Regions from separate parts of the Mycobacterium sp. IDUB_36 genome, predicted to be linked through region 1. Evidence: riboswitches for the same ligand, from Rfam matches in the RefSeq annotation. Region 1 holds a riboswitch; each other region holds the start of a gene.
What was found. Region 1 has a riboswitch for cobalamin ahead of cobN (cobaltochelatase subunit CobN). Riboswitches for the same ligand answer to the same signal wherever they lie in the genome.

Region 2: another riboswitch for cobalamin. It lies ahead of metE (5-methyltetrahydropteroyltriglutamate--homocysteine S-methyltransferase); the one in region 1 lies ahead of cobN (cobaltochelatase subunit CobN).
Region 3: another riboswitch for cobalamin. It lies ahead of ACZYW1_RS05610 (ABC transporter substrate-binding protein); the one in region 1 lies ahead of cobN (cobaltochelatase subunit CobN).
Region 4: another riboswitch for cobalamin. It lies ahead of ACZYW1_RS05655 (PPE domain-containing protein); the one in region 1 lies ahead of cobN (cobaltochelatase subunit CobN).

Annotation. Positions count from the first base shown of each region.
Region 1 is NZ_JBVAXH010000002.1:723,642-725,835, forward strand. Features, by position in the region: gene ACZYW1_RS21710 (sulfate ABC transporter substrate-binding protein) at 1-315, opposite strand, end outside; gene ACZYW1_RS21715 (Ms4533A family Cys-rich leader peptide) at 369-461, opposite strand; gene ACZYW1_RS21720 (hypothetical protein) at 605-799, opposite strand; cobalamin riboswitch at 820-942, shown strand; gene cobN (cobaltochelatase subunit CobN) at 972-2,194, shown strand, end outside.
Region 2 is NZ_JBVAXH010000001.1:3,473,334-3,475,527, reverse strand. Features, by position in the region: gene ACZYW1_RS17295 (SDR family oxidoreductase) at 1-395, shown strand, start outside; cobalamin riboswitch at 474-684, shown strand; gene metE (5-methyltetrahydropteroyltriglutamate--homocysteine S-methyltransferase) at 813-2,194, shown strand, end outside.
Region 3 is NZ_JBVAXH010000001.1:1,143,476-1,145,669, reverse strand. Features, by position in the region: gene ACZYW1_RS05615 (iron chelate uptake ABC transporter family permease subunit) at 1-11, opposite strand, end outside; gene ACZYW1_RS05610 (ABC transporter substrate-binding protein) at 17-1,192, opposite strand; cobalamin riboswitch at 1,234-1,405, opposite strand; gene ACZYW1_RS05605 (DUF5073 family protein) at 1,425-1,799, opposite strand; gene ACZYW1_RS05600 (heavy metal-binding domain-containing protein) at 1,799-2,194, opposite strand, start outside.
Region 4 is NZ_JBVAXH010000001.1:1,150,834-1,153,027, forward strand. Features, by position in the region: gene ACZYW1_RS05645 (N-acetyltransferase family protein) at 1-432, opposite strand, end outside; gene ACZYW1_RS05650 (hypothetical protein) at 429-827, opposite strand; cobalamin riboswitch at 896-1,080, shown strand; gene ACZYW1_RS05655 (PPE domain-containing protein) at 1,159-2,194, shown strand, end outside.

The DNA of each region.
Region 1 (2,194 bases):
CTTGCCGTCGACGACGCCGCGCGACTGGTCCCCCGATGCGCCGTAGGAGGCGATCACCTGGATGCCCTTGCCCTCCGGCGATGCGTTGAACGCCGGGATCACCTTGCTCCAACCGGGCTCGGGAACCGAGTAGGCGACCAGCGTGATGCTGGTGTTCGCACCGCTCGGTCCTCCCCCTCCGACGACATCGCTGGCGCCGCCGTGGCATCCGGCGATCAGGCCCGCGGCGAGGCTCAACGCGACAACGTGGCGCCACCCGACGGGTTTCTTGTCGTCGTCGAACAATGGTCGACCTTTCGGAAGTGAACCTGACATCTGACGGATCCCAGTGCGAAGGAAAGCGAGTTTCGGCGCGCGTGGGCAGAAGGTCAGCGACAACAATGCACGTCAGCGACGGCGCAATTTCCCACGGCAATAAGCGCCAAGATGTGGCACTCGGTACTGCCGGAGACTGCGTGCATGGGCGAAGCGTAACAGAATCTTTTCGGCCCGCAGCTCAAGCCCGGTGCAGGTCAGCGGGTCAACAGCCAGGCGACGATGACCAGCACGATCAGCGCGACCAGCACCAGCGTGACCCGCGATCGCGGCATTCCGGTATTTCCGCTCATCCGGCATCTTCGTCGCTGTGCCGGATCCCGCGCATCACCCGAAGACCGCGGCCCAGCGCGCCGTCGAGGGCTGCCGCGATCACGTAGGCCAGCACCAGCACGACCGGCATGACCACGATCGTCTGGAAGACAAACCCCAGGCCAGAAAGCCACAGCTCGACGCCGTCCCACCAGTTCAGGATCGCGTTCATCGCGCTCACCCTACTAAGCTGATTCCCGCACGTCTCGTGGCAACAGGAATCCGGTGAAAGCCCGGGGCGGTTCCGCCACTGTGAGGGCCTCGGCGTCCAGCCGGCGGTCCGAGCCAGACACTGGTCACGGGGCGCTCCATCACACGGGGCGAGAACCCCGGGGAGGACCTGAGTGAACACCGTCGATACGTCGACCCACCGCATCGCGTTGCTGTCCACATCGGACACCGACCTGCTCTCGGCGCGCGCGTCACTGGCGCCGTACCGCCTGGGCAACCCGGCGCGCCAACCCGTCGAGGACGCACTCGACGGCGTCGACCTGGTCGTGCTCCGGGTGCTCGGCTCGTCGGCGGAGGTCGCCGCGGAGATCAGCACACTGCGGGCCACCGGGCTGCCGCTGATCGTGCTCGGCGGCGAACGAACACCCAGTGCCGAGCTGATGGAATGCTCGACGGTGCCGATCGGGCTTGCGGCGCAAGCACACTCGTATCTCGCCGAGGGTGGGCCGGCGAATCTCGCTCAGCTGCATGCCTTTCTGTGCGACACGGTGCTGCTGACCGGTCAGGGCTTCGACGAGCCGGTGGTGATCCCCGAGTGGGGTTACGCCTCCCGGCCCGCCGACGTGGACGCACCGGCCCGGATCGGGGTGCTGTACTACCGGGCACATGAGGTCAGCGGCAACTCGGGTTTCGCGCACGCCCTGGCCGACGCCGTCGACGCGACCGGCAGTGCGGTCGGCGTTCCGATCTTCGCGTCCTCGTTGCGCAGCGCACCCGACGAATTGTTCGACGCGCTCGGCTCATTGGATGCCGTGGTGGTCAGCATGCTGGCGGCCGGGGGGTCGAAGGCGGCTGCCGCCGGCGCGGGTGAAGACGATGCTTCGTGGGACATCGAGCGAATCGCCGCGATGAACATTCCCGTGCTGCAAGGGCTTTGCCTGACATCCTCACGCGAGGAGTGGGAGTCCAACGACGACGGCGTCACCCCCCTCGACTCCGCGACGCAGATCGCGATTCCCGAGTTCGACGGCCGCATCATCACCGCGCCGTACTCCTTCAAAGAGGTCGACGACGACGGTCTGCCCCACTACGTCGCCGACCCCGAACGCTGCGCGCGGGTGGCCGCGATCGCGGTCAACCATGCGCTGCTGCGCCACATCCCCAACGCCGACAAGAAGCTCGCGCTGGTGCTCTCGGCCTACCCCACCAAGCATTCCCGCGTCGGCAACGCCGTCGGTCTCGACACCCCGGCGTCCGCGGTACGGCTGTTGCACCGGCTGGCCCGGGAGGGCTACCAGGTCGGCGACGGGTTCGGCGTACTCGGCATCGAGGACGAGACCAAGGCCGGCGACATCCTGATGCACACGCTGATCGACGCCGGCGGCCAGGACGAGCA
Region 2 (2,194 bases), on a different contig from region 1:
GCGACGCCGCGATCAGGGTGACCGATGCCGCCGCCCAGGCCGGCGTGCGGCGGTTCGTGATGGTGTCCTACTTCGGCGCCGGGCCCGATCACGGTGTCGCGGAGGACGACTCGTTCTTCGCGTACGCCGAGGCGAAGGCGGCCGCGGACGCCCATCTGCGTGCCGGCGAACTGGATTGGACCGTGCTGGGCCCGGGCCGCCTGACGTCGGACCCCGGGACCGGACGGATCGCGGTGGGCGCGGGAGCGGCCGACAAGGCAGAGGTCTCCCGGGAGGACGTCGCTTCGGTGGCGGCCGCAGCGTTGGCCGATCCGTCGACGATCCGCCGCACCATCGACTTCAACAACGGCGACCTACCCATCGCCGAAGCGCTGGGCGGCAGCGGCGATCACTGAGGGCGGGACGTCGAGCACACCGGCCCGGCACCGTCGATCAGGTAATCTTCACCTCGCAGTCGGTCTGCCGGTCCCATCGTTTTTTGTGACGGGTGCGGCACCGAGCGAGGCATGTTAGATGTGCTTCGTAAGAGGGAACCCGGTGCGAGTCCGGGACTGTCCCGCAGCGGTATGCAGGAACGAACGTCGTCAATAGCACTGGTCACCAAACCGGGAAGCGACGGCCAGTAGGAGCACCAGCCGGTGCATGCCTGTGAGTCCGAAGACCTGCCGACTGTGCCGGGCGCGCCGCGCCTGGCGGCTCACCGCCTCGTGGAATGGGCGTCTGGCCGTAATGGTTGCAGTGCTGTGCACTGCGCCGGACCGGTTGTGCGTCCGTTGGCGGTGACCACCCCGTCAATTTGAAGGACGACAACCGTGACCGCAACACCCTTCACCGCCACCGTGACCGGCTCGCCGCGCATCGGGCCGAAGCGAGAACTCAAGCGCGCCACCGAAAGCTACTGGAAAGGCAACACCAGCCGATCGGAGCTCGAACAGGTCGCCGCCACCATCCGCCGCGACACCTGGTCGCAGCTGGTCGACGCCGGACTCGACTCGGTGCCGGTCAACACGTTCTCCTACTACGACCAGATGCTCGACACCGCCGTGCTGCTGGGCGCCCTGCCGCCGCGCGTAGAGGGCGTCTCCGACGAATTGGATCGCTACTTCGCAGCGGCTCGTGGCACCGGGGATATCGCACCGCTGGAGATGACCAAGTGGTTCGACACCAACTACCACTACATCGTCCCGGAGATCGGTCCCAACACCGAGTTCTCGCTGCACCCGGAGAAGGTCCTGAGCGAGCTCAAAGAGGCTCGCGAACAAGGCATTCCGGCCCGTCCGGTCATCATCGGCCCGATCACCTTCCTGTTGCTGAGCAAGGCCGTCGACCGTGCGGGCGCCCCGATCGAGCGGCTCGACGAGTTGGTTCCGCTCTACGAGGACCTGCTCGGACAGCTTGCCGACCAGGATGTGCAGTGGGTACAACTCGACGAGCCCGCACTGGTGACCGACATCTCCCCCGATGCCGCCACGCTCGCCGAGCGCGCGTACTCCACGCTGGGGGCGTTGGACAACCGGCCGGCTATCCACGTCGCGACCTACTTCGGCAACCCCGGCGACACATTGGCCGCCCTGGCCCGCACACCTGTCGAGGCGATCGGTGTCGACCTGGTCTACGGCGCCGACACCGCGTTGGCCTCGGTGCCTCAGTTGGGCGACAAGACGCTGGTGGCCGGCATCGTCGACGGCCGCAACATCTGGCGGACCGACCTGCAGGCGGCGCTGGGCACCCTGGCGAGCTTACTGGGTTCGGTTGGCTCGCTTGCTGTTTCGACATCGTGCTCGACGTTGCACGTGCCCTACTCGCTGGAGCCCGAGACCGATCTGGACGACGCGCTGCGCAGCTGGCTGGCGTTCGGCGCGGAGAAGGTGCACGAGGTCGCCACGTTGGCGAAGGCGCTCAAGGACGGCCGCGACGCGGTGGCCGACGAAGTCGCCGAGTCGAATGCCGCGGTCGCGTCACGTGAGAAGGACCCGCGGCTGAACAACAGCAAGGTGCGCGAGCGCCTCGAGTCGATCGCGAAAACCGGTGGCACGGAACGCGGCCCGGCTGCTGAGCGCCGCGAGGCACAGACCGAGCGGCTGCACCTGCCGGCGTTGCCGACGACGACGATCGGGTCCTTCCCGCAGACCGTAGAGATCCGCAAGGCCCGTGCCGCACTGGTCGCCGGCGAGATCGACGAGTCGGAGTACAC
Region 3 (2,194 bases), on a different contig from region 1:
GGCGCCGTCACGGCCGTCACGGGCGGGCCAACTTTCGGTAGAAGGTGAACTCGTGCTGCGGCTCGAGGTCCGGGTGCAGGATCGCCACCAGATCGGCGAGCACAAGATCCGGCCGCGCCGGGCCGCGCTCCCAGTAGTCGTTGCCCGCCTTGGTCGCCGACCAGACCTGACCGCTTCGGACGGCGGCGAGTTCGCCGTACCGGGAGTCGGCGGCCAGCGCGTCGTCAGTGGTCTTCCAGTCGTCGGCGACCAGCCACAGCGATGCCTGCCCGGCCTTGGCGTAGACGGACTCGAAATTCAGCTGCAGCGACCCGCTGCCGGGGTCACCCGCCCACGGATAGCTGCCGCCGGCATCGACGATGAGGCGCCCGGCGTAGTCGCCGCCGGCCGGCATTGACCACACACCCTGGTACATGGCGCCGGACAGCACGTCAACGGGTCGCGCGCCGGCCGATCTGCGGGCCACCGCGGCGTAGTCGTCACGCAGCCGCGAATAGATCTGACCGGCTTTCTTCTCGGTCCCGGTCAGCGCGGCGAGCACCTTGATCCACTCGGCCCGGCCCAGCGGCGTCGCTTCCAGCCATTCGGCGTCGGCGAGCACGCTGATGCCGGCGTCGCGCAGTTTCGGGTAGCTCGGCTCCTCGAGTCCGCCGCTGACCAGCACGTCGGGATGGGCGGCGACGACACCCTCGGTGTCGACCTGGGTGCCGGGTGCGTAGCCGACCGTCTTCCCGCTGCTGATCCGTTGCCGCAGTTCGGGATTGACGACGTCGTCGGTGGCGGCGACACCGGTGACCGCGTCGGTTCGGCCGAGCTCCCCGAGCATGCCCAACTGGGTGATCGACGCCGAGTACATGCTGGCGACCGGTATGGTAATCCGTTGCGCCCCAACCAGATCGCCGGTCAATTCGGGGATGGGCGCGCCGCATCGCACCAGCACGTAGGACTCCGGGTGGCCGTGCGGGTAGGACTGCTTGACGGTCAGGACCTGGTAACTGTCGTGGTAGGCCAGGCTGAAGTTGGTGGCATCCAAGACCGTCGATTTGTCCGGGAAATAGTCGACGCCGGGCCGATAGTCGGTGATGCAGTCACGGCGGGGGAGAGCGCTGGTATGCGGGCTCGCGCCGCAGGCCGCGGCGGCAACCGGCAGCCATGCGCTCACCGTGAGCGCCACCCAGAAACGGCGTGACATCGACGCTCGCCAGCTCTCTCGGGGTCGACCGCCCCGGGTCGCAGGACGCGATGACGTGAGTCTCCTGGCTCTCGGATCGCTGCTTGCCTCGCCTTCCGGCCGGGTGGCCGTGGCTGGTGAGGGTCGCTCCCCGATGACAGTGGCGGGACCGCGCCGGACTTGCACCGGCTTCCTCTGTCGTCATCGCCCAACCGGGGGATTATCGCATGTCGTGCGGGGGTCGACGGAGGGGTCAACCCGCCCCGGCGCTCAGGGCGTCCACCGCTGCGTCGATGTTGGGGACGACCGTCGCGCCGTGGCGGGCGGCCAGTTGGCCGAGGGAACGGGCCAGATGCGGGCCGACCGCGTCGGCGAGCAACACCTCTTCGCCGATCACGACGCCGCCCACGACGTGGGCCGCCAGCAAGCGGCCGTCCGGCGTCACCTCGTAGCGCCAGTCGCCGATCTGCAACCGCGCCGGCTGCGACTTGAACATCCCGCGCCGGGCCGGGGTGTGTGTCACGCCCGGCAATCCGGCGAAAACCTCGATGATCAACCCGATTCCGCCCGGGCCGGTCAACGCGCGGGTCACCGTGGCGCTCACGCGTTGCGCGTCGAATTCCGCCATCAGTCGTTCATGGCGAGCACGAACTGCGGCGTGATCGTTTCGCCCGTGCCGATGCGACGCACCGCCGTCCCGGCGGCGTAGAACTCCACCGTGTGATAACCCCAGGCGTAGTTCTGGATGTTGAAGTGCACACCGACGACTCCCCGCGCGCCATCGCGCTCGGCTTCGCCTTGCATGCGCGACATGGCCAACTCGCGTGCCTCGTAATTGCCTTGCGTCCACTGCGGCATCTCGATGTTGCGGCCCATCTGGCGCAACGTCTGCAGAAAGCCTTGCGCGGCAATGTGAAACACGCAGTTGCCCATCACGAATGCCACCGGCGCCCAGCCCGATCGCAGCAGGGTGGCCAGGTCCTGGCCCGACAGGTGGCTGGAAAAGGCCTGGCCGTTGCTGCG
Region 4 (2,194 bases), on a different contig from region 1:
AAGGTGTCCGGCGCGCACGAACCCGTGCCGTTCGTGCAACCGCACACTCGGGTCGTTGGGCAACGCGATCACCGCGACCGCGCTGTGAAACCCGTTGATACGCAGTCGGTCCAATAACTCGGTGTAGAGCGCGTCACCGACTCCGCGGCGATGCACGGACTCCTCGATGTAGACGGTGACCTCAGCGGTCCACTGATAGGCCGCGCGTTCGTTCCACGGTCCCGCGTAGGCCGCCCCGACGACACGGCCGTCGATGCCGGCCACCAGCCACGGGAACCGCCCGTGCAGCTTCTCCCATGACGCCCGCACCTCGTCGAGGCTCTGCGGCTCGGTCCGGAAATTGAACACCGACTGCTCGATGTAGTGGTTGACGATCTCGCGGACGCGCACCAGATCGTCGGCGGTCGCGAGCCGGATCCGGGGCGCGTTCACGTCGCCGGCGACCGGTACCCGTCGATGTCCTTGTCTTCGATCGAGCGGGCCAGCAGTTCGCCCTTCGCCGTCAAGGCCAGCCACACCGAGTACATCCACTTCTCGGGATCGTCGTACCGCTTGATGTAGGCGTGCGAGATCTTGTGCAGTGAATGTTCGAGCGAATGATGCCAGGCGGCAAAACGTCTCGCCTTGCCCGCGGGCTCGCCGAGCCGGAACAGCCCCTCGCCCACCCATTCGCTGATCGCGTCCAGCGTCTCGGCCTGCACCTCGTGCGGCGAGGCGGACGAATGGTGGTGCTTGACAAGCCAATCGACCGCATTGAGATCGACCGGACCGCTGAGCGCATTCAGCAAGAGCTGATTGCGCACGGCCTCGCGCGGGTTGCCCGTCATGCGGTCACCGTACAGTTCGGCTTCGCCGCCCGGGACCCGATAGGGATGACGCGCCGACGGTTCGAAAGCGGCATTTGACGTGGTGTGGCAAAATTCCCCCGTTAGGCGATGACGACAGAGGAAGCCGGTGTGAATCCGGCGCGGTCCCGCCACTGTCATCGGGGAGCGACCCTCACCAGCCACGGCCACGGCCGGAAGGCGAGGCAAGCAGCGATCCGAGAGCCAGGAGACTCACGTCATCGCGTCCTGCAACACGGGGCGGTCGACCCCGGGAGCGAGAGTCCCTCATGGCGCTGCGCGCGTTGTCGTTTCCAGATTCCGACGGCCGGCCGTGACCGCGCCGATCTGGATCGCCTCACCCCCGGAAGTGCATTCGACGCTACTGAGTAGCGGCCCGGGTCCGGGCTCCCTGTTGGCGTCTGCGTCGGCGTGGACCGGCTTGAGCACCGAATACTCCGAGGCCGCCGACGAATTGACCGCGGTGCTGAGCGCGGCGCAAGGCGGCTGGGAGGGCCCGAGCGCTGAGAGCTACGCCGCCGCGCACGCGCCGTATCTGGAGTGGCTGCTGCAACAGAGCGTGAACAGCGCCGCGATGGCCGCCGAGCAGGAAACTGCGGCAGCGGCCTACACCGCCGCACTGGCCGCCATGCCTACCCTGGGTGAGCTGGCGGCCAACCACGCCACCCACGCGGTGTTGTCGGCGACCAATTTCTTTGGCATCAACACCATCCCGATCGCGCTGACCGAGGCCGACTACGCGCGGATGTGGGTACAAGCGGCCACCGTGATGGGCACCTACGAGGGCGTCGCGGGAGCGAGCGTCGCCGCCGCGCCGCCGGCCCAACCGGCGCCGACGATCATGAAGGCTGCGGCGGCCGATGCCACCGATCCGACGGCACCGCCGGCCTGGTTCACCCAACTGCAGCAATATCTGGAAGGCCTGTTCCCGCAACCGCCCTATCCGAACACCGGCGACTTCCCGCTCTATCAGCAGCTTTTGGATTTCTTCAACGAGATCGGCTACACCGGCGTCAACGATCCGATCGGAGCGTGGTTGCAGGGTCTGGACCCGTCGTGGTTGCCGCCGATCGGCGTGCCCGGGTCGTGGCTGGCCTTCACCGGCAACCCGTTGAGCTACCTCAACCCGTTCAGCCTCGCCTACGTGCTGTCGGTCCCGCTCGACCCCGGCTCCTACATCGCCTTCACCGGCATGGTCATCGTCGACGACCTGCTGGCGATCGTCTACACCGCCGCGGTCAACCCACAGGCGCTGATCCTGGTCGCGCCGCTGGCGCTGGTGGAGATCGTCGGGTCCACTATCGGCAACACCATCCAGCTGCTGCACTACATCCTGGAGCCGCTGCTCC